Regions from separate parts of the Lentibacillus sp. L22 genome, predicted to be linked through region 1. Evidence: riboswitches for the same ligand, from Rfam matches in the RefSeq annotation. Region 1 holds a riboswitch; each other region holds the start of a gene.
What was found. A riboswitch is a leader RNA that binds a small molecule or an ion and turns the genes downstream of it on or off. The one in region 1 is predicted to bind thiamine pyrophosphate.
Positions count from the first base shown of each region.

Region 2: linked by a shared signal. The riboswitch ahead of thiW (energy coupling factor transporter S component ThiW) and the one ahead of thiT (energy-coupled thiamine transporter ThiT) in region 1 are both predicted to bind thiamine pyrophosphate.
Region 3: linked by a shared signal. The riboswitch ahead of tenI (thiazole tautomerase TenI) and the one ahead of thiT (energy-coupled thiamine transporter ThiT) in region 1 are both predicted to bind thiamine pyrophosphate.
Region 4: linked by a shared signal. The riboswitch ahead of ABRT01_RS03550 (lipoate--protein ligase family protein) and the one ahead of thiT (energy-coupled thiamine transporter ThiT) in region 1 are both predicted to bind thiamine pyrophosphate.

Region 1 covers NZ_JBFNXI010000002.1:15,529-21,293, forward strand. Annotated here, with positions in the region: gene ABRT01_RS01080 (adenosylcobinamide amidohydrolase) at 1-387, opposite strand, end outside; gene ABRT01_RS01085 (FecCD family ABC transporter permease) at 518-1,546, opposite strand; gene ABRT01_RS01090 (ABC transporter substrate-binding protein) at 1,530-2,504, opposite strand; cobalamin riboswitch at 2,695-2,889, opposite strand; gene thiT (energy-coupled thiamine transporter ThiT) at 3,234-3,830, opposite strand; TPP riboswitch at 3,922-4,023, opposite strand; gene ABRT01_RS01100 (BCCT family transporter) at 4,218-5,690, shown strand.
Region 2 covers NZ_JBFNXI010000038.1:23,770-29,534, reverse strand. Annotated here, with positions in the region: gene ABRT01_RS14220 (MFS transporter) at 1-548, shown strand, start outside; gene ABRT01_RS14215 (DHA2 family efflux MFS transporter permease subunit) at 609-2,117, opposite strand; gene ABRT01_RS14210 (MarR family winged helix-turn-helix transcriptional regulator) at 2,146-2,583, opposite strand; TPP riboswitch at 2,907-3,019, shown strand; gene thiW (energy coupling factor transporter S component ThiW) at 3,108-3,596, shown strand; gene thiD (bifunctional hydroxymethylpyrimidine kinase/phosphomethylpyrimidine kinase) at 3,641-4,447, shown strand; gene thiM (hydroxyethylthiazole kinase) at 4,444-5,208, shown strand; gene thiE (thiamine phosphate synthase) at 5,364-5,765, shown strand, end outside.
Region 3 covers NZ_JBFNXI010000002.1:131,066-136,830, forward strand. Annotated here, with positions in the region: gene ABRT01_RS01550 (PTS galactitol transporter subunit IIC) at 1-527, opposite strand, end outside; gene ABRT01_RS01555 (thiazole biosynthesis adenylyltransferase ThiF) at 596-1,615, opposite strand; gene ABRT01_RS01560 (thiazole synthase) at 1,676-2,443, opposite strand; gene thiS (sulfur carrier protein ThiS) at 2,445-2,648, opposite strand; gene tenI (thiazole tautomerase TenI) at 2,645-3,304, opposite strand; TPP riboswitch at 3,478-3,586, opposite strand; gene ABRT01_RS01575 (L-lactate permease) at 3,707-5,470, opposite strand; gene ABRT01_RS01580 (FAD-linked oxidase C-terminal domain-containing protein) at 5,642-5,765, opposite strand, start outside.
Region 4 covers NZ_JBFNXI010000004.1:146,837-152,601, forward strand. Annotated here, with positions in the region: gene ABRT01_RS03525 (LysR family transcriptional regulator) at 1-101, shown strand, start outside; gene ABRT01_RS03530 (NUDIX hydrolase) at 468-1,073, opposite strand; gene ABRT01_RS03540 (contact-dependent growth inhibition system immunity protein) at 1,933-2,187, opposite strand; gene ABRT01_RS03545 (RNase A-like domain-containing protein) at 2,292-2,588, opposite strand; TPP riboswitch at 3,315-3,421, shown strand; gene ABRT01_RS03550 (lipoate--protein ligase family protein) at 3,521-4,363, shown strand; gene lipA (lipoyl synthase) at 4,356-5,315, shown strand; tRNA gene ABRT01_RS03560 (tRNA-Thr) at 5,643-5,715, shown strand.

The sequences.
Region 1 (5,765 bases):
AATGACACCGGTCTTGTCCATCACATCCCGGACAACCTGTTCATCCGCTTCAGAAAATGATTGGAAGAGTCCTTTCTGATGGGCATACCGGCCAAGTGCAACCGTTTCTTTGACCGTGTAGTTGAATGTTTGCGACGTATGCTGTGGCAAGACAGCAACCCAACGAGCAAAATCCTTGGCCGAATAAGCAGTAACCGGCTTTTCATTCAGTGTAATTTCACCCTGATAAGCAGACAGAATGCCATTAATCATATTTAATAGTGTAGTTTTTCCACTCCCATTAGGCCCAATAATTCCAAAAAACTCTCCCTCTTCCACTTGAAAGGAAATATTGTGCAAGATGATCTTATTTGCATAACCGCCTGAGACATTTTGGACATTAATCATGTTATTGCTACTTCCTTTCTGTTTAACTAAAGGCAAGTTACCAGCCCTAGTTGATCTTTCCCGTTTTCCGGTAACTCTTCCCGCCTCATGTTGTTCTTCTTCGACCTTACTGCGGAGAATCCCGAAAAATTCAATTTCTCCTCCTGATCAGAATAACCGCAAATATAGGTGCTCCGATCAAAGCAGTAATAACACCAATCGGTAATTCAGACGGGGCAATTATCGTTCGGGACACCAGATCAGCTAAGATCAGGAAGCCCGCACCAGCTAAAATGGATAATGGAAGTAAATGCTTATGATCCGGTCCCCAAATAATACGAATAAAATGTGGAATGACAAGTCCGACAAATCCAATCGTCCCGGAAACCGCCACGGCTGCACCGGTTAGTATCGATCCTGCAATCAACACATTCATCTTTTTTCGTTCCACGTTAACACCTAAATGTTTCGCTTGTTGTTCACCGAATGACATGGCATTTAATTCGGTAGCATGCAGCATTAGAATACCAGCTCCCACAATAAAGAATGGCAGGATAATCCATACGTAATCCCATCCCCGCATGGACACACTTCCAAGTAACCAGCCGATGATCTGTCGTAACTCATCACCGGTTAATGCAATCATTAATGAGATAAGGGCACCAAGGAACGAACTAAAGATGACACCGGTCAAAATAATCGTTTCCACCCGCATACTACGGTCGACCCGTTTGGCAAAGAAGAGCACCAAAAAAATCGTCAAAAACGAGGCCACCACACTTAATACCGGCAATGTATACAGCCCTAAAAACGGTAATGATAAATGCAAAAAAATTGTCAACACTGCCCCAACACTAGCACCGGAGGAAACCCCCAGCGTATACGGGTCTGCCAATGGATTTCTTAATAATCCCTGAAAGGCTGCACCCGCAATCGCTAACGAGGCTCCGATAATTCCCGATAACATAACTCGTGGCAAGCGTACATTCATCACAATATTTTCATACATCGGATCCACCGAATCGGAGATAGATGTATGTGAGATAGCAGCAAAAATAGTCTTCAGAATAGTTGTAACAGGTACCTGAACTGTTCCAATTGAAATGCCCATTAACATGGAAACAACCAGTATCACAAACAGTATCCCGTACGCTGTAATCCGCTTAGTCATCGAATACATCTGGATAAATCACTTTTCCAAGTTCCTCAACACCATCAACCAATCGTGGACCTGGACGGTTAACCAGATCTTCGTCCACATCATAAATTTGTTCGTTTTTAACTGCTGATACATCCTCCCAGCCATCTCTTTGGGTTATTTCGGCAACGGGATCGTCCACATATGAACCGTATGTTGTAATAATCACATCCGGATTGCTTGCAATAGCCTGTTCCTCATTTATTTTTGGCCAGCCTTCCTGATCACCAGCAGCATTTTCCGCATGGATAATTGTTAATAGCTCGTCCATAAACGTATTTTTTCCAGCGGTATAAATATCAGGTGATGGGGAAATTTCCATGTAAACCTTTTTTTGGTCATCTTTATCAATGGCATTTGCCTTATCCTTAAGTGCAGTTAATTTTTCCTTCATATCATCAATAATCTGGTCAGCCTTATATAGTGTTCCTGTGGCTTGTCCAATCAAATGAATTGAATCGTAAACCTCATCAAAGTTATTTGCACTGGCAACAACCAATACCGGAATGCCCGCTTCTTCAATTTGTTTAAGTGCTTTCTCGTCATTGGTTTGATCTGCAAGCACCAATTGCGGATCAAGTGAAAGAATTTTTTCCACATTTAATTCCAGCCCACCGATTTTTTCCTTTTCGGATGCCTCTTTCGGAAAATCATCATGGTCAGATACACCAACAATTTGATCGCCAAGTCCCAGGTCAAAAGCAATTTCCGTATTACTTGGTAAAACCGAGACAATTCGTTCCGGTTTTTCATCAATGGTTAATTTATATCCATTCCCATCGGTCACTGTTACCGGAAAAGCCTGTTCCTCCGTCTGTTCTGTTTTAGTATTGTCTGCATTATCCTTTCCTTTTTCAGCGTTATCATCTGAATTTCCACAACCGGCTAAAATTCCTAAAAATAAGATAGCAGTGAATAAAACCAAATAAATCTTTTTCATGATCGTATTGTCCCCCCTAGTGTTTACAAAATAGCGCTACAAAGCAGTCTTCTCTCATAACCATGGATAAGCAATAAAAAAACACCTCCTATTAAAAAGGGGTGCTACTCATTAACAGTAGATGGATACTTATTTTTGACAAAGCAGTACCATCCAGCCAAGTTGCACACCTCCCTATCCGCGTAGGTTCATGGTGTTTCAGAATCAGGCAGTGTCCTGGCTCATGGTTACCGTTGCCCTTCCCTTCCCATACAAACCTATGTACAGTGGATTAAAAGGCAACAACCATTTACAGTGGCGGGACCGCGTCGGATTTACACCGAACTTCCATTTTAAGTCTATTATTCCGTGTTCAAAAAGAGGCACATCAGCCAGAATTCATTCGAACCTCTTGAACAGTTGCGCTAGACACCCGAGTCTGTTACACGAATATTTTATTTCCTCTTCCAGTATACAACATCCATGTCAAATCGAACAGGTAAATGATGAAAAATGACATACAATATAGATAAACAAAATACAAAATCATAATTAGCTACAGATTCTCACGGCAGATAGGAGAGTAAAAATAGGAGGAATCTATCGAGAGAAGAGCGGTCACGGGCGATGGGAAAGAAAAAGCGTGAGGAATCTACCGTGAACAGGGCGTCAATACCATCCAAAATAGAAAAATACAATCCGGATTGAATAAAGGACAGTCCCCTAAAATGGTAGAGGACTGTCCTTTTATTAACCTGCCCTTCGCTGCTGACCTATTTGTTTCGCCGAGGTGATGATTTGTCCTGCCTTTGAAACGATCAATCCCAAAATAACCGCACAGGCGATTGAGACAGCGATATAGGTGATGCCATTGGTAACCAGCGAATAAATAAATGGTGATTTCCCCGCCTCAATGGCATACTTCTTAAAGAAGATAACCCCAGCGACAAAATGCCAAAAATAACGTGTCGCCCCGCCAACAAATATGGCAATCGTCATCCATAACAAAGCATGTCCTTTGTGTCCCTTTTGTAGGTTCCCTTTGACTTGGTGATAAAACAGCCCTGCAAATCCAATACAAGCAAAAGCAATAAAATATTCAATAAATGCTTGGGTAGGGGTAAGTATCCATGCCTGACCAAGCGCAATTTGTAGAAGTCCCCAAAGAAAACCAGATAGGCTGGCCGCTACGAATCCCCAGCGAAAGGCAACGATAAATATTGGGATCATCGCAAAAGAAATGGAAATCGACGGTCCAAAACGCAATGATGGCAATAGATCCAGCACCATCGCAAATGCCGCAAGTATGGCCACTTCTATCAGTGTTTGCAAACTTAATTTTCGCATATAAAAATGCCTCCTTCAGAACGAACCAAAAGGGAGACATTGGTGAAATATACGGATTTTTATCGGGCAGCCATAAATCCAGCGAACCATCCGCATTTACTCACCACATCCCTACGCTAGTGCTAACTAACAGGTTCAAAGGGTCCGAACAATAACGTTCTCTCTCAGCTTTAAAGCTCCCCTTGTGGTTGCGTTATCATTTTATTTAATCTCATCATAGCACATGCCGGTCAATCATGCACTCTTTTTATTCATTAATTTCAATAATAGATTTTGGTGCTGACCTTTTATTTGTTGAGGATTCATGTACCCTCCACATGTCCCATTGCATTGCTTGCTGGTCTTTGTTATTGTTAATCCTATGTCAAAACTTTATCAGGGGGATTCATGAAGAAAGTTACAAGGGTTTTTTACATAACATTGGTAATAGTCGTCTTAGCCGTGATATTTGGTGTGGCATTTCCTTCACAATTTGAACGAATAACTGGCAACATAAAGGATTTTGTAGCTACTACATTCGGTTGGTATTACATGCTGTTGATGGCGGTCATGCTCATCGTTGCAATCATCATTGCCATTAGTCCATACGGCAAAATTCGCCTTGGCAAGGATCATGAACGACCCGATTTCTCAACACCAACATGGATTGCTATGTTGTTTTCAGCTGGTATGGGGATTGGTCTTGTTTTCTACGGGGCAGCGGAGCCATTATTTAACTATGCACTTGATGCTGCCACAGAGAAACCAGGTACTGATGCAGCATTTAAGGAAGGGCTTGCCTATAGCTATTTCCACTGGGGCGTACATATTTGGGCTATGTATGGTATTGTGGCACTGTCATTGGCTTTTTTTCAATTTCGTAAGGAAGAACCAGGATTGATTTCAGCAACATTAAAGCCGTTATTTGGAGAAAAAATGAACGGTCCGCTTGGTGTGCTGATCGATGTACTATCCGTATTTGCAACTGTATTCGGTGTAGCAACCTCGCTTGGTTTTGGGGCAGCGCAAATTAATGGAGGGCTTTCGCATTTATTTGGTATAAATGTTGGTTTTACCGCACAGTTTGTCATCATTGCTGTGGTAACGGTTCTCTTTATTGCTTCAGCGTGGTCAGGTTTGAGCAAAGGGATTAAATATTTATCCAATACCAATATGGTGCTTGCCGCTCTTTTACTTGTTATCGTCATCATCGTCGGCCCTACATTGCTCATACTGGATATGTTTACTGATACGTTTGGAAAGTATATGCAACATATTGTGGAAATGAGCTTTCGCACAGCTCCACTTACAGGGGACAATCGGGAATGGCATAATAACTGGACCATTTTCTTTTGGGCATGGTGGATTGCATGGGCGCCTTTTGTTGGAATGTTCATTGCCCGTGTCTCTCGTGGGCGCACCATTCGGCAATTTTTGTTAGGCGTCATGGTGATTCCAACATTATTTACTTCAATATGGTTTGCAGCATTTGGGACAACGGCAGGTGATGTACAAAATAGCGGAGTAGATTTGACCCAATACACGACAGAGCTTGTATTGTTTAATATGTTCGATCAATTACCATTATCATTCATCCTTTCCATTTTTGCTATTTTGCTAATTGGCTCGTTTTTTATTACTTCAGCAGACTCAGCAACGTTTGTTTTGGGGATGCAGTCAACACATGGTTCGTTAACCCCGCCGAATAATGTCAAGATTATCTGGGGAGTTTCCCAATCAGCTGTAGCATTGATTCTGCTCTATGTCGGTGGATTAACGGCAATTCAGAATACGATTATTATCGCGGCATTACCATTTTCCTTTGTAATGATTTTGATGTTATTTGCCTTGTTTAAGGCGTTGAATAAAGAAGTATCATGATTTTGCATACAAGCAATCGCCAGGACTGCCATTGCTAACGGGCAGTCCTGGTGATTTTAGTGGGATATTGTATTC
Region 2 (5,765 bases), on a different contig from region 1:
GCATTAACCTGATCTATTATTGTTACTTTTTTGGGTTCCCGACATTTTTGCAACAGGTTCAAGGTTATAGCGAGAAACATACTGGAATCATCATGCTGGCTTTGGCTGGTTTTAGTGTCATTGTCGCACCGATCGCCGGCCAGATGATTGACCGGTTTGGTTCCAAGTTACCGCTTGTCACCGGTGCCTTGCTCTTATTCGTTGGTACCGCCCTATTACTTACATTCCGGGAAAATTCGCCGTTAATCTGGTTTTTAGTGATTATGTCAGTTCTTGGAATGAGCAATGGTTTTAATAATATTTCTACCCAAACGGCGCTTTATGAACAGGTAAAACCCGAGGAAACTGGATCAGCATCAGGACTGTTCCAAACCAGCCGCTATCTGGGGTCGATTCTTTCTTCCTGTTTATTGGGAATTGCCTTTAACAGTCATTTGGATATCGCGCATCTTCATCTTGTTGCAACCATCAGCCTTGTATTTTGCGTGTTGGTCATTGTATTAGCATTGCGCCTTCCCAAAAACAAGCGCTTACGGACGGGAGCATAAAAATGGGGACATCCCCACTACTTTAACATCTTAATGTAGTGGAGTGCAGTCCCCTTATCATTACCCTCTTTCCGTTGAGAGTTTCCGTTTTCCTGATACCTCTGGTTCTTCTTCTTGTGTTGTTCTTCCACGTTTAATGAAGAATGACAGGATCAATGCAACCACAGCAAATACAGTGGATACCATAAATGCGTCATTGATTCCCTGAACCTGGGCAAGATTGGCAGCATGTAACATATCTTGCTCGTTATTCGGGTCAAAATGATTGTTGATAATAATATCTTTAATACTATTTTTTGCCTGGTTCGTCATGATGGTAACCAGGAATGCCGTACCAATCGCACCAGCTACAGCACGAACAGTATTAACCATTGCTGTACCATGTGGATAAAGTCGCTGCGGCAACTGATTAAGCCCGGCCGTCATAATTGGCATCATAATCATGGACATACCAAACATGCGAATGGTGTATATAATAATCAGATACAGATAGCCTGTTGAGTCGGTTAGCTGGGTGAACAAATACGTTGTTACTACTGTAATGGCCAATCCAAACACTGCTAATGGCCGCGCACCTATTTTATCAAATACTTTACCAGTGATCGGTGACATAATTCCCATCACGATTGCGCCTGGCATCAGCATTAAACCGGAATTCATTGGTGAAATACCCAGGATATTCTGCAAATAAATCGGGATCAAAAGCATTGGCGCAAACATAGCGACCGTAAGTGCCACATTAATGACCGTAGTAAGCGAAAAAATTCCGCTCTTAAATACCCGGAAATCCAGCATTGGAACTTCCATAACCAATTCGCGCCAAATAAACAAGGCAAGGCCGACAAAGCCAACAATCAATCCAATGATCACCGATGCATTGGTCCAACCGTTTGTACCTGCAGTACTGAAACCGTACAGGATACCGCCAAAACCAAGTGTTGAGAGAACAATTGCCAGGATGTCGATGTCTGGAAATGTCTGTTTGGTTACATTCTTTAAGAAAATAACCGAGAAGATAATTGTTAATACAGCAATTGGAAATATAATCCAGAACAATAACCGCCATGAATAATTTTGTACTACAAACCCTGACAGTGTTGGGCCTACAGCTGGTGCAAAAATAATGGCAATCCCAATAATCCCCATTGCACCACCACGCTTTTCAACCGGGAACAAAGCCAATACAACCGTTGTTAATAGTGGCATAATAATCCCTGCGCCAACTGCCTGAATAACGCGGCCAGTCATTAAGATAATAAAAGTTGGTGAAATGGCACAGATTAATGTACCTGCAGCAAATAAGCTAATTGCAGTTATAAATAGCTGTCTGGTTGAAAACTTCTCCATTAAAAATGCAGTAATTGGGATCAGCACACCATTAACCAGCATAAATCCGGTCGTAATCCACTGTGCAGTGCTTTCCCCTATATCCAGGTCCTCCATGATCGAAGGCAAGGCCACATTCATTAACGTTTGATTCAACAGCGATACAAACGCACCAAGAATAATAACCGCAAGAATGGGGCCTTTTTTTATATTCGTTGCATTACTTGTAGTTGTTTCAGTCATGCTTTTCTTTCATCTCCTATTCCCTAAGTTATTGATTTTCCACATCCTCAAAATTCCGTAATAATTTTGCGGCTGTGTTCTTAAACTGATTTAACTCTTCCGTTGATATCCCATTGAACAATTTTTCAATAAATGCTTTTCGGGCAGCATTCATAGCCTTGACCATTTCCTTTCCGCTATCGGTAATGGACAGGTAAACAACCCGGCGATCTTCTTCCGTCCGTTTCCTTTCCACATATCCGCCCTCAACAAGCTTATCGGTAAGACCTGTCAAGCCGCCAGTAGTGATGGAAAGAACCATTGCTAGCTCAGAAGCACGTTGTTGTCCCTCATAATATAATTTATAAAGGACAAGTGCTTCTGTTCTGGAGAAAGCCGATTTCGTATGCTTTCTCCATTCTCCGGGGATTTTCTTCGTGATTTTCCGGAAAATGCCCTCCAACTCAAGGAAATCATCCTTCTTCATGACTTCCCTCCTTATATAAATATTATCTCACTAAAAAATATCTTATCACTAAACAATTTGATAACAAGATGATATTATACGCTCATGATTTTGGAGTGTCAACAGGTTTTTAACCTTAAAATGAAGCTTATGCAGGTTTGCGCCTTTACTTGTTTTAAGGCTGCGCTTACATCTAATGTAACAACATATTTTAACTCCCTCCAACCGCCAGGCAAGATAGAGGTAGAAGTTACAATTTTTCTTCACATTATAAAACGTGATTCATAAGTGACAAACCAATCCTTCTCTGTTAAGATTATTGCAACAGGCAAATTTCATAGTATTTACACTACTAGGGGTGCCCCGCATGCGGGCTGAGAGGAAAGTTGCATTTCTTTCCGACCCTTATGGACCTGATCTGGCTAATACCAGCGGAGGGAAGTAGTTGTGACAAATCACGATAAACTTTTCTCTACGCAAGCTGGGTCCATCATAAGGATCTAGCTTTTTTTATATGCCATGGAAACATGGAAAGGAGGAATTGGATGAACCGGACACGTTTATTAACAACGATGGCTGTTTTTGTAGCCATTGGAACAATTGGATCCCAAATTCTCTGGTTTCCTGCAGGAGTTGCTAAAGCCTATCCAGTACAGCATGCGGTGAATGTGCTGGCAGCCATCATACTTGGCCCAGCCCCCGCTGTTATGATCGCCTTCATGATCGGACTGATTCGTAACTTGCTTGGTCTTGGCTCCATTTTGGCGTTTCCCGGCGGCATGATTGGCGCATTTCTGGCAGGTTATCTTTATCGACGGTTCGGGAAAAAGATTTGGGCGGCAATTGGTGAATTTATTGGAACCGGTATGATTGGCTCTTTGTTTGCTGTACCGTTTGCCAACCTCTTGATGGGAAGTTCAGTTGGTGCATTATTTTTCTTCCCGTCATTCCTGGTAAGCAGTGGAGCTGGGGCGTTGATAGGCTGGATTATTGCAGCTCGGTTGAAACAACGAAACGTACTGCCAAACATTTAAAAACTGGAACAAGGGAGCCCCTTGTCCCGAAAGGATGATGACAAATGAGACAAATACCTTGTGCACTGACTATTGCTGGTACTGATCCTAGTGGCGGTGCTGGCATTCAGGCCGATTTAAAAACATTTCAGGAATTTAAATGCTATGGGATGTCGGTGATTACTTCCGTGGTTGCCCAAAATACAACCGGGGTTCAGGATGTACAGCACATTTTAACGGACATGATTGAAGAACAGCTGGATTCCGTTATTTCAGATATCCCGTTTCAAGCGTTTAAAACGGGAATGATTGCCAATACCGCGATGATGAAAAGTATCGCCGGCAAGATAGAAAATATTCCTGTCCCTTTTGTAATGGATCCGGTCATGGTCGCGACAAGTGGTGATTCATTAATTGACGAGGAGGCGCGTGACTATTTACGCAACAATCTGCTTTCTCTGGCTACATTAGTCACACCCAATGTACCGGAAGCAGAATATCTAACAGGGCAATCGATTAGCACCATGGATGATCTAAAAGAGGCCGCTGAACAAATTGTAAATAAGTATGGAGCAGGTGCCGCGCTTGTTAAAGGCGGTCATTTAGCGGGGGATGCTGTCGACTTTTTGCACGATGGCAACAAGATACACCGTTTTTCATCTGAACGCATTGAAACAAAAGATACCCATGGAACCGGTTGTACCTATTCAGCGGCAATTACCGCGTTATTAGCTAAAGGCAATCCGCTTTTAGAGGCTGTCAACGCCGCCAAGCAATATATAACGGCTGCCATCGGTCATTCGTTTGCAATTGGTCATGGCAGTGGTCCAACAAATCATTGGGCACCACGAATCGAGGAGGTCAGCAAATGAATCAGAAGGTCATACAGGAAGTAAGGGAGAATCGTCCACTTATTCATCATTTAACAAACCAGGTTGTCATGAACTTTTCTGCCAATGGATTATTGTCGTTTGGGGGAACACCAGCGATGGCAAACGCAAAGGAAGAAGCACGGGAAATGGCTTTAAACGCGAATGGTCTCCTGATAAATGTCGGTACCATTACACCATCTGAGGTTACCGCAATGATAAAAGCGGGAAAAGCTGCTAATGAAAAAGGAATACCGGTCGTGCTTGATCCGGTTGGCATTGCAGCAACACCGTTTCGGGATACGGCTGTGAAGCAAATCCTCAACGAAGTAAATCCGACTGTGATCAAAGGCAATGCTGGTGAAATTGCCTATCTGGTCAATGTTCCTTGGGAGACAAAAGGACCGGACGCTGTTGGTGAAGGAAATATTGCCGAAGTTGCTGCCAAAGCCCAGGAAAAATATCAAACGGCTGTTGTTATTACCGGAAAAACGGATATCATTTGTAGTGGAAATTATTTTAAAGAAAACCAGACCGGACATCCGTTGCTTACAAAAATTACTGGCGCGGGATGCCTGCTTGGGTCGATTTTGACAGCTTGCCTTACAACCAAGGAACCGCTGGAAGAGCAAATGCAAACCGCCGTGGAATTTTACGGACTCGCCGCAGAATATGCCGCTCTAAATCCAAATGTATCCGGGCCTGGTACATTTCTGGCTTATTTTATTGATGCTCTATCATTAGATGCGGATCAATTGGGATAGCGCTGTGAAAGGGCAACCTAAATCTATGAAACAGCTGTCTATCCCACACCTTCCTCATTGTTCATTTACTCTTGACTAAAAGTGGGGGTATTATAGCACGTTCATGGTGTGGTAAACTGAAATTATATCAACTAAAAATGGGAGGAATCACATCAATGGGTTTCCCGTTCCTACGTAAACAATTAAGAAAGTATTTTATCATGGGCAGCCAGGATTGCGAACAATTTGACCCTGTAGAAGTTCTTGAATCAGCCCTTGCAGCTGGTATCACCGCCTTTCAGTTTCGAGAAAAAGGGGAAGGTTCTTTAACCAGCACAGATAAGCTGAAGTTGGGAACAAAACTGCGCGACTTGTGCACCCATTACCAGGTTCCATTTATCGTAAACGACGACATAGAACTGGTAGCATTGCTTGATGCAGACGGTATCCATGTGGGACAGAATGATCTATCGGTCGAACGAGTGAGAGAGCTTTTCCCGGACAAGGTAATTGGGCTTTCTGTATCAAACCCGGACGAAGAAGCGCAAAGTCCCATCCACCTTGTCGATTACCTTGGT
Region 3 (5,765 bases), 120 kb from region 1:
GTCATCTGTTTAAAACCATAAAATGCATGAACATCCTTCGCAATGATATCCCCCAATAAAAAAATCAATAATAAATGGACAATTATCGTAAGCAACCCCAGTGCAAAGTTACCTGTCATCGAATAGACAAGTGACCCTGTGAACGCACAATGCCAGTAGTTCCAAAGATCAATATTTAATGTTTTCGTCCATCCAAGCATCAATAAAAAACTATTTACACCAATTCCAATCGGGATTGCCAAACTGCCTAAAACCGTCCCATACGAAATGGCTGATGTAGCTGGCCAACCAATATCAATCGTATGTAATTTCAACCCGAAATGGTCTACCATTGCCTGTGCAGCCGGTCCCAGACTATCTGTCAACAGACCAATAACCAGGTTTAATCCAATAAATCCAATTCCCACTGTTAATCCTGAGCGACAAGCTTTTCCTACCTTCGTTCCCAGTATAAGGGCAAAGATGAAAACGATAATAGGAAGCATGACACTAGCGCCAAGATCAACGAACCATTGCAAAACAGCCACAAAGCATCCCTCTTGTTTTTATGAATTTGAATTTCTATACTACACAAGCTATAAAGTGACCATTCCCTCTATCCAAAATAACGATAATAAAGTGTTTTTGCCTTTATTTTATCATTCGTTCCATGTACCAATGTACGGCCATCTCGGAACAAGACAAGACGTTGGTCGTCAATCGTATATGAAAGTAGAAAGGGATTTTGTTCCACTTTTCCACCCTTTCCGGCAAGCACTTTAGCAATCGCATGCAGATTGCGATTTTGCCTTTTGGCGGGTCTAATTTGAACCGTATCCCTTCCACAAAGCACTGCTGTTTTTGTTTGATTTTCATAGGAAAGAAAAGGATATGTTGGATTTTCTCCACAAGACGAACAGGTTGCTTTTTTCACCGTTGATATATCAATTGATGAATGATGATTACTCCATAGATCAAAGGAGATTAGCTTTCTTCTAAGTGCATCCCAATTCTCCGTAAGTATTTTGAAAGCTTCAATGGTTTGTTGTACAACGACCATTCCAACAGTAGGGCTGATGATTCCTGCCGTTTCACAGGTTAAACCACCAATCGGGACATCTTCCATAAGACAATGGAGGCATGGTGTTTCCTTTGGCACAATTGTAAAACTTATGCCGTAGCTACCCACGCACGACCCGTAAATCCATGGAATTTGATATTTTTGCGAGATATCATTGATGATCATGCGAATATCAAAATTATCCGTCGCATCAATAATTAAATCGACTCCTTTGATCAGTTGCTCCATTTCCGGTGGTGTGATATCTAAAATATGTGATTCAATGTCTACCTCGGAATTGATTTGCTGCAGCCGTTTTTTTGCAGCAACAGCTTTAGGTATCCGGTTTTTTGCATCCAATTCCACATAAAGCTGTTGCCGCTGTAAATTGCTCCATTCTACATAATCACGGTCGACAATGGTTACTTTTCCTACACCCGCACGAACCAGCGATTCTGCATTTCCTGTGCCAAGCGCACCCGCACCTATGATAAGTACCTGTTTTCCCGCCATTTTTTGTTGGCCCTCTTCACCAATATACTTAAACAACGTCTGTCTGGAATAACGATCATTCATCCCTTCACCTGTCCCTTTTCGTTCGTATTTTGATCATGTTTTTGAGTAGGTATTGATTTTTTAGCCAATACTTATTCCCTCCATTGGACTGCTTGCTGTGGCGGTCCGTTTTTTCGGGATACGCCCAGCTTCATATCCTAAGCGACCAGCTTCCACTGCTTGCTTCATCGCTTTTGCCATTTTGACCGGATCTTTAGACGCTGAAACCGCCGTATTTAATAAAACAGCGTCTGCACCAAGTTCCATTGCATAAGCTGCATCGGCCGGGGAGCCGATTCCGGCATCAACAATCACAGGAACTTCTGTTTGCTCAATGATAAAACGCAAATTAACCGGGTTGATAATTCCCTGCCCCGAGCCAATTGGTGACGCCCCAGGCATAATCGCATGTGTGCCAAGCTCCTCCAACCTTTTGGCTAGTACCACATCATCGGAAGTATACGGTAAAACAATAAATCCTTCTTTTAGCAATTCTTCCGTTGCCTTTAATGTTTCCAGCGGATCTGGCAGCAATGTTTTATCACAACCAATGACCTCCACTTTGATCATGTCACATAGTCCCGATGCTCTTGCCAACTTGGCATGTCGTACGGCTTCTTTCGCTGACTTTGCACCAGCCGTATTCGGTAAAAGACTAAATTTCTCTACGTCCAGTTTTTCCAGGAAATTGGGCTGGTTTGGCTCATAAATATTCATCCGGCGAACGGTAAACGTTAAGATTTCTGCTTCCGATGCTTCAATCGCTGCTTTTTGAATATCAAAATTCGGATATTTTCCTGTACCCAATAATAATCTTGAATTAAATTGCTTATTTCCAATTGTTAGCAAGTCAACCGCCTCCTACAAATTGAACTAATTCTATTTTGTCTCCATCCGATAATTTTGCACTGTCATAGTCATGTTTTTCCAAAATATTTTCATTATGTTCGACAATAGTGACAGGATTCTTCACTTGGATATATGCGAGTAACTCAGTGATGGTTGCTACCGAAGACGGAATGGTAATCCGTTCACCATTTACTCGTAACTTCATAGGATCACCTCCTGCGTATGCATTGCTTTACGATAATTCATGACTGCGCGCACTGGATCATCTGCTTGGAAAACGCCTGACATAACGGCAATTCCATTCGCCCCGGCTGCCAACGTGTCATGTGTATTTTCAGGTGTGATTCCTCCGATGGCAATAACGGGAATGGTTACTTGCTGCGTGAGTTTTCGCAAGTTATTTAGTCCTCTCGGTGTCATTCCCTCTTTTGATCTCGTGCAATGAATATGTCCATATAGAAGATAATCAACCCCTTTCTTTTCTGCCTTGATTGCTTCGTCAAGCGAATGTATCGAACAACCGATTTTTAATGATGAAAAAGCCTGCATGACCAATGAAGCATCGATACTATGATGGGCAAGCTGAACACCATTTGCTCCTAAGATATGCGCAATGTCAACACGGTCATTAACAATAATTTTTTCGAGCGGCACACCGCGATCCGTTAAAGCTTCAATTACCCGGACTAGTTCGGCAGCTGTCCAACTTTTCTCCCGTAAATGAATCTTGTTAACACCTTTATGAATCATTGCCACTATTTGTACAAGTGTTTCAGCGGTTTGTTGACCCGTTGAGACGACATGTAATTCCTTAGTGGCGTTTATATCCTTTTTCCTTTTCCATGTTTTGTTGTATTCCATGAACACCTATCCTTTCAGCAAAACAAAAAACCACTTTCAAGATGACAGCGCATCGAGAAAGTGGTTGGATAATTATTTGAGAACACCTGAGATTGTTCATTATTTTGAACAACTATGGACAAATACAAGAAATGAAGAAATTTTACCAGCCTATGTTACATTCCTTGAACATCTATTGTTCCACATCACTTCCCTACGCTGATATTAATCAGTTCAGGTTCCAAGGGTCTTAAAGTCACACTTTAATCTCAGCCTTTTTGGAAGGCACCCCTAGCGGTTTTTTATTAAATTTTACCTTTGCTTGTATCATACCATGTGTGGAGGATTTGTCAATGAATTTTATATATTTTGTAAGTATGAATGGATGAACAAACTTTTTTCATATTTCATTCCTATTTTACGCTACGAAGCAATGTTTTGTTCTAGCGCATTTAGTCGTTTTTTATTCGTGGCAATGAAGTAGATAGCAATTGCCCAAATAATGACAGCAATGATCGATCCGATGTTAAATATGCCTTTTTCGGATGTCCACATGATCGAATAGCCGATCGAACCAATTAATAGGGAGTAATAGACAAATGGCAGTAGGGTCTTGCGAATGACATGCCCTTCTTTTCCGACTAAACCAACAACGGCTGCGGCTGCGACAACATTATGCACACAGACCATGTTACCGGCCGCTCCACCTACTGCCTGCAGTGCGACCATCCAGGTTGGATCTCCGCCGATTCGTTCACCAACGCCGTATTGGAACAAGGAAAACATCATATTACTGATCGTGTTACTTCCAGCGACAAATGCACCTAGCCCACCGATAAATGTTGCAAAAAATGGATATGCCGTTTGCGCCAGATTTGCGACACCGTCTGCAAGGACGATTGGCATTTCAGCGTAACCAGCCGCTCCACCATCCGAATTAAGGAATACTTGTACCATTGGAACGGTAAAAACAAGCGCGGAACCTGCGGCAAGCATTGTTTTCCCGGAATCCTTCCAAGCCTGTGCATATTCTTTTATTTTCATGCCATGAGCGTAGTACACATAAACAGATGCAACAATAAAAATAAAACCTGGAGAAAAGAGGATTTCCCAGCTGGACGTGATGTCTGTCCCAAAAATATTTGGAACCTCAATAGTTGCTGCTTTTAGCCAATCTCCCACGACAGTCATTCGGGAAAGCAGCAGCATCAATGCAATCAATACGTATGGGGACCATGCACGTAGCATGCTAATCTTTCCTGCATAAATATCGCTTTGTTTGATTTCCAGCCGCCCAGTCCATGTCGGATCCCAGCGATCTTTTGGCTCAAAATCCCAAGCATCATCGTCCTTGGGCATTAGAAAACCTTTCTTGGCAGCTGGAATAACAATTAATAAACCAATGAGGCCGCCAATCATGGATGGGAATTCAGGACCCAGCGTATTCGCGACAATGATATATGGTACGGTCATCGCCAATGCTGCAAATATAGCGAACTTCCATACCTTCAACCCTTCACTAAATGACTTGTTTTTCCCGAAATAGCGGGTTAATATTCCTACTAAAAACAGTGGAATTAACATCCCTGCTATCGTATGGAGCACAGCAACTTTCCCAGCCAAATCAACTATAAATGCCGGAACATCCGGAATTTGTGTGAGTGTTTCTATCCCCGATCCTACTCCCAATACCATAGGCGTTCCGACCGCACCAAACGATACAGGTGTACTTTGAATCACCAATCCTGAAACGACTGCTGCCATCGGAGGAAAACCTAGTCCTACTAATAATGGTACAGCAACTGCTGCTGGTGTGCCAAACCCTGCTGAGCCTTCAATAAATGAACCAAACAGCCAGGCAACAATAATGACCTGAATCCGCCGGTCTGGTGTAATATCGGTAAAACCACGACGAATGGTATGCAGTCCGCCACTTTCTTGTAACGTGTTTAATAGTAAAATGGCACCAAAAATAATGAACAATAGCGTGATAGCGACAATCAGACCGTTAACCGAAGCAGCTGCGACTTGTGGAAAAGAGACGTTCCAAACAAACAATGCTAATAGTACGACCGTAATGTACGAAAGCGGCATGGCCTTACTTGCTGGCCATTTGAAACCAACCAGGAATAAAGCAACAACAATGATTGGAAGTAACGCCAGCACTGTTAATACTCCCTCACCCATGTTAAATTCCCTCCCTATTCATCTTTATTCTAAAGCGATAACCTTACCGCTAATTCCTGCTATTTACGGTGCAAAAAGATTCTATCTTTTTGCACCACCAACAATTCATTAGGATCTGAATATTCAATAATTTTGTTGTATAGGAAGGGAAGACCCCTTCACAATGAAAGATTAATCCGCCAGTTTCCATTCCTGTTTCACTTCGACACACTGACTCGGCGTTGGAAATAGTTTACCTGGATTCAATCGATCATCTGGATTAAACACAGCACGAATATCCGTTTGTGCAGCCATT
Region 4 (5,765 bases), on a different contig from region 1:
TCGGTCTACCAATCACCAATTTTGGAAAAAAAAGATCTATTTCATTGGCCACTAAGAATTCTAAACTGGGTTTAAAACTACAATCCATGTTAAGTTCCTAGCATAAGTTTACGATATAGAAAAAAGCGGGTTGCTATTTAAAATTACCGGAAGACTAATACAAAAACCCTTCACCCAGGTTAAAATTAATAATCTTGAAACCATAACAAAAGAATTGTTGGAGCCACACGAGATAGTTTAATAATCCGGAAGCAAGTGATATAAACACCTATCTTTTAAGTGAAGATAGGTGTTTATATGTCTAATCAATATCCTGAAAAATAAGTGAGTGCTACAATTACAACACTAACTTAACATTCACCATCTAATTTACTTGTTTTCAAGAAACACACCCACAACTACGCTGACGGTTGGTGTATTGTTTTTATCAGCCAAATTATTAACAAAAAGCCATAACCCTATTTAAATCAATCAAAAACAATATTTTTATTTGGATCATTATTAAATTCAAACATTAATTCTATCTGTTCTTTTGTATTCCTTTTAATCGATAAGGCGGGTAAATTACTTATATCAAAAAAACCTACATCGCTAGTTTCCACACCAGCTTCTGATTTTCCTGAAACAATTTTACATTCAATGAAAATCTTATACACATAATGGGGATCTGGTGGGTGATTATGCTTACTTTTATCCAATACAGCGAGCAATCTTGATGCTTTTACCGCATAACCAGATTCTTCTTTTATTTCTTTTACTGCAACCTCTGATGGTGAATAGCCAATATCACCCCAGCCACCGGGTAAAGACCATTGTGCATCCGACTTTTCCTTTACCAATAATATCTCATTTTGTTCGTTAAAAACGACCCCGCGAATATCTACTTTGGGCGTTGCATATCCAGTATCATTGGCAAAGTCCAACCTTATTGTCTCTTTATCTACTTTAGTATAATTGCTCATTATTTCGATACTAAGCTCACGTAATTGTTCGTAACGCTCTTGATCATAAACATCACGAGTGTATGCTAAGCCTGTCTGAGCAATTGCTTGAATCTGTTTAACCCATTCCAACCAGGTGTTGTCATCGATATTCCTTGCCTCTTCTGACTGTGAAATAATAATTCCTCCTCATATTTTATAATATCTAGTATTTTATTAAATTTCATTATTGAACAAACATTTGATTGGGGGGGGGGATTGACAAGGTAAGGAAAACCGTGTTCTTTTCGAGAAACAAATGTATATGATTCAATGCTGTTCTCTTCATTTACAATATCTAATAATTCATAGGGGGATATGCTCTTCCCAAAAAGGTCCAGCATACAGATTCTAGCTTTATTAGATCTAATAAAAAGTTACCAAAGAAAATCATCATTAATAATTCCGTAAACCTCTTGTGATCCAAAATTCCCCGCTCCAAAAGTCTGCAAGTAATCCGTACACAAACTAGCAAACTTTAATCCTAACATATCTCCAGCCTTACTTATTAATTCAGTTGTACATCCTCCGACGAAATCAGCAATATCATCATGAGATAAAATTATTTGTTTGGCCTTTCGATAAGTTTCTGTCTCATTTCCATTCTCCTGATACTATATCATCGAATAAAAACCGTGAATGATAAAAATGTAGAGTATGTCTCCTACTACGATTCTTATATCATTTAGTTTTACCTTATGTGAATCTCTTTTCTCCTCTTCTTGCTTCTTAAAAACTCAAAAAGCTAAAGGTCTGTACTCATCATAATTATTTACTGACTGGCTTTCCAATAATAAACAACTCGCCTTCATTTAATCAGCCGCTGTTGTATTCGAATCTGGATGATTCCAATGTTATTAAAAACGAAAAAAAATAATATTTCATCTCGGACTGAACCATCCCCATCTTACAATTTCACAACTTCTTTTATTTGTTGGACTACTTGGTTTAGCTACTGAAGTGGTTCTAAACCAAGATCCGGAAAATATATACCATCCGCACAACACTGAATGTATTCATTCTTTTCGAAATTTGAGTAATTACTGTTTATAAAATCCGACAAAAAAACAATCGCATATTCTAAATACTCTTTGGTTTCATCCACCAACAATTCCTCCAAGGCTTGTTCTGGAGATTCAATGTCCTGATGAAAAGTTCCAGCCAAAAATTGAAAAACTGGCTCTTCCTGTTTATTAGGGAGTAACATAAAACAACACACCCCTTTCAATTAGTATTGATTTGCTTAATTTGGATAACCAGTTAGAACAAAATTCCCTTCGCCATCCTTTTTCAAAACAATTCTAGCATTTGTCATATTTTTAACCGAATCGGAGCCTTTTTTATCTCCCTTCCTATCACCTCTGTTCCCTGATAGGTCAATACTAAAGTTGACTTGCTTTTTGGATTATCTAGCCAAGATTGAATAACTTCTTTATTGTTTGTATCGTTCAAAACATTATTAACAATTTTCTCAGCCGTAGCCCTATCTTTAAAGGTAGATGAACCAGTAATTTTCGGATTTTTATTTATCCTCTCTAATAGCTCTTTATCCGTTTTTCCAACATGTCTTTCAATCAAATGTCCACCTTTTATTTCATGTGCAGCCAATCCACCACCAGGTGCAAGGTTACTTTTATCCCCCGGTTTTACACTATCTACATTTTTATCAACCTTCCTGGTATCCTTAACCTTCTACCCACCTGCCGACAAAACGATGCAGTTATGTTCTCATGCGTTATATCTAATTTGCGACAGACCTATGATCACACTTTTTCAGCAGCCCGAGACAGTAAGGATTACCAAAAACAGCCACGAAACAACACGGAACTTGTCATTTTTATCATGAGTCCGATAATATATCAGCGATTTCGGGCTCCCTATCAGCGGTTCCGAGCTGCCTATAAGCGGTTTCGGGCGTTCTATCAGCGGTTTCAGGATTCCTATCAGCGGTTTTGAGCTTTCTATCAGCGATTCAGCCACGCCAAGAAACACGTGGTAAATTTCGGCCTGAACATCGTGTGATCAATTCTTCTACCCTAGCAAAACCGGCTCCAACCTCTCCCTTCTTCCACTTTCTCATATACTTGCCAAATAATCCATGTACATTTCTTCATCTAAATGCGTCCGCAATTGCTATACAAGCGGAATGTAGGCAACCATTCTTCTTTACTTACTAATTCTTTTACATTACCTGTTTTCAGCATACCGTTCTCCTTCTAGCATTGCTTTTACTTCCCATTATATCGCATGAAAGTTATCGAAACAGCAAAAATTTCAAATCCGCTTTACAATGTAACATTTTCCATTTACCATGGACTTATCGAAACAATATAACAAGTTCACTAGGGGAGCATTTCAAAGGCTGAGAAGAACTTTTTTTGTTCTAACCCTTGGCACCCGATCTGGGTAATACTGGCGTGGGGAAGTGGTCAATGTAGCATGGGTACATGTTATATACAAACAGACTGCCATCTCATTTGGGCAGTTTTTGTTTTATCGTTTGCTTTTTAGGGAGCACCAAAAACACGGAGGAGATTCGATTGCAAGATTCATGGGGATTTTTAGACACCGGAGTACACGATGCTGCAACAAATATGGCATTAGATGAATTGTTGCTTATTTGGCACAGTGAAGGAAAAATCCCGCCCATTTTACGTTTCTATCAATGGGCAAAACCAAGTTTATCTGTTGGCTATTTTCAGGATGTTCATAAAACGATTGATCCATCAGCATTGCAACAGTATAGGATACCAGTGGTTCGCCGGTTAACCGGTGGTAGTGCGGTACTGCACGATGATGAGTTAACCTACAGTCTTGTTATTGCGGAGAACAAATCATTTATCCCAGCATCTATCACGGAAGCTTACTATGTTCTATCCAAGGGTATCTTTGACGGGTATGCCAATTTAGGAATCACAGTCGATTATGCCAAACAAAGACATTCCATTCAAAACCGTTCTGCAGTGTGTTTTGAAAGACCGGCGTTATACGAGTTGCTGGCGGGTGGGAAGAAAATATCCGGCAATGCACAAACCCGGCAAAAAGGAGTATTGCTGCAGCATGGATCGATTCCACATTCCATGAACAAAACGATACTTTTCGATCTATTCCGTTTTCCAAGTGAGGAAATACGAGAAAGAAAAAGAGCAGCATTTGATACAAAAGCAACAACCATCCGTCAAGAAACAAACCGATCCATATCCATGAGCACTATGAAAGACGCGTTTAAACAAGGTTTTGAAACTGGAGTAGATATCAAACTATCTCCATTTGAATTAACCAATCAGCAATGGGAGGAAGTCTACCAGCTAGCTGCTGATAAATACAGCAATCATGATTGGAATTTCAAACATCATTCAAAGGAGCGTGTACTTAATGGCTAAACAGGAGGAATACATAAGAAAACCGGAATGGCTGAAAACAAAAATCAATACGAACCAATCTTACCGTGGATTAAAGAAACTCATGCGTGATAAACGATTAAATACCGTTTGCGAAGAAGCACGCTGTCCGAACATCCACGAATGCTGGAGTGAACGAAAAACGGCAACTTTTATGATTCTTGGTGACACTTGTACCCGCGGCTGCCGTTTTTGTGCAGTTAAAACTGGATTACCAAACGAACTGGATTGGGGAGAACCTACTCGTGTTGCGGAATCCGTATCGATTATGGGCTTAAAACATGTTGTTGTGACAGCAGTCGCTCGCGATGACCTAAATGATGGGGGCGCTGCGGTATTTGCGGAAACGGTAAGAGCCATCCGCCGTGAAAACCCTGGCTGCACGATTGAAGTGTTACCATCGGACATGAAAGGTGACTACGAAAGCCTGCATACTTTAATGGATAGTGAACCAGACATTTTTAACCATAACATTGAAACAGTACGCAGATTAACTAAACGCGTACGGGCAATTGCAAAATACGACCGTTCCTTACAATTGCTGGAACGGGTAAAAGAAATAGCACCAAATACACCAACCAAATCAAGTATTATGGTCGGTCTAGGCGAAGAAAAAGAAGAAATTTTACAAGCGATGGATGACTTATTGGCACACAACGTAGACATCATGACAATCGGTCAATATTTGCAACCAACAAAAAAACACTTAAGGGTTGAACGTTACTACCACCCGGATGAATTTGCGGAACTAAAAGAAATTGCCTTAAAAAAAGGATTCCGTCATTGTGAATCAGGCCCGCTTGTACGATCTTCCTACCATGCCGATGAGCAGGTCAGCCAAGCTTCAGCCCAGCGCAGGATCAATTATATGAAAGGCTATGAGGAGCAGGAGAATAAGAAAGTAGATTTTTCTTTGGAGATGTTTAACAATTAAAGTGTGATCATGATTTCCCAAATGAAAACCCCGGCTCATTATATATATCTGCTGGGGTTTTATCGTTTACAATGATTTGGTTATTCATAGCCGGCTATTTAACGGCGGTTTCAACCAGTTTTACGGCGATTTCGGGTAAATTATCGACGGTTTCAGCACTTTTATCGGCGGTTCGCAATTGTTCCCACTTTAAGTCATGACTCGCACGCCGAAAATTAACCGAATTCTGCTCTCTAACTTTAAAAAATCACCGCAAAATAGTTGAAGAAATGATTAAAATGTATTATGATACTCTATGTGCTTTACAAAAAAAGTCATACTTTAGATGCTGGTGTAGCACAGCTGGTAGTGCACGTCACTCGTAATGACGGGGTCGAAGGTTCGAATCCTTTCACCAGCATTAGTACAGAAACGCTGTAATCCTTGATAGATAAGGGTTATGGCGTTTTT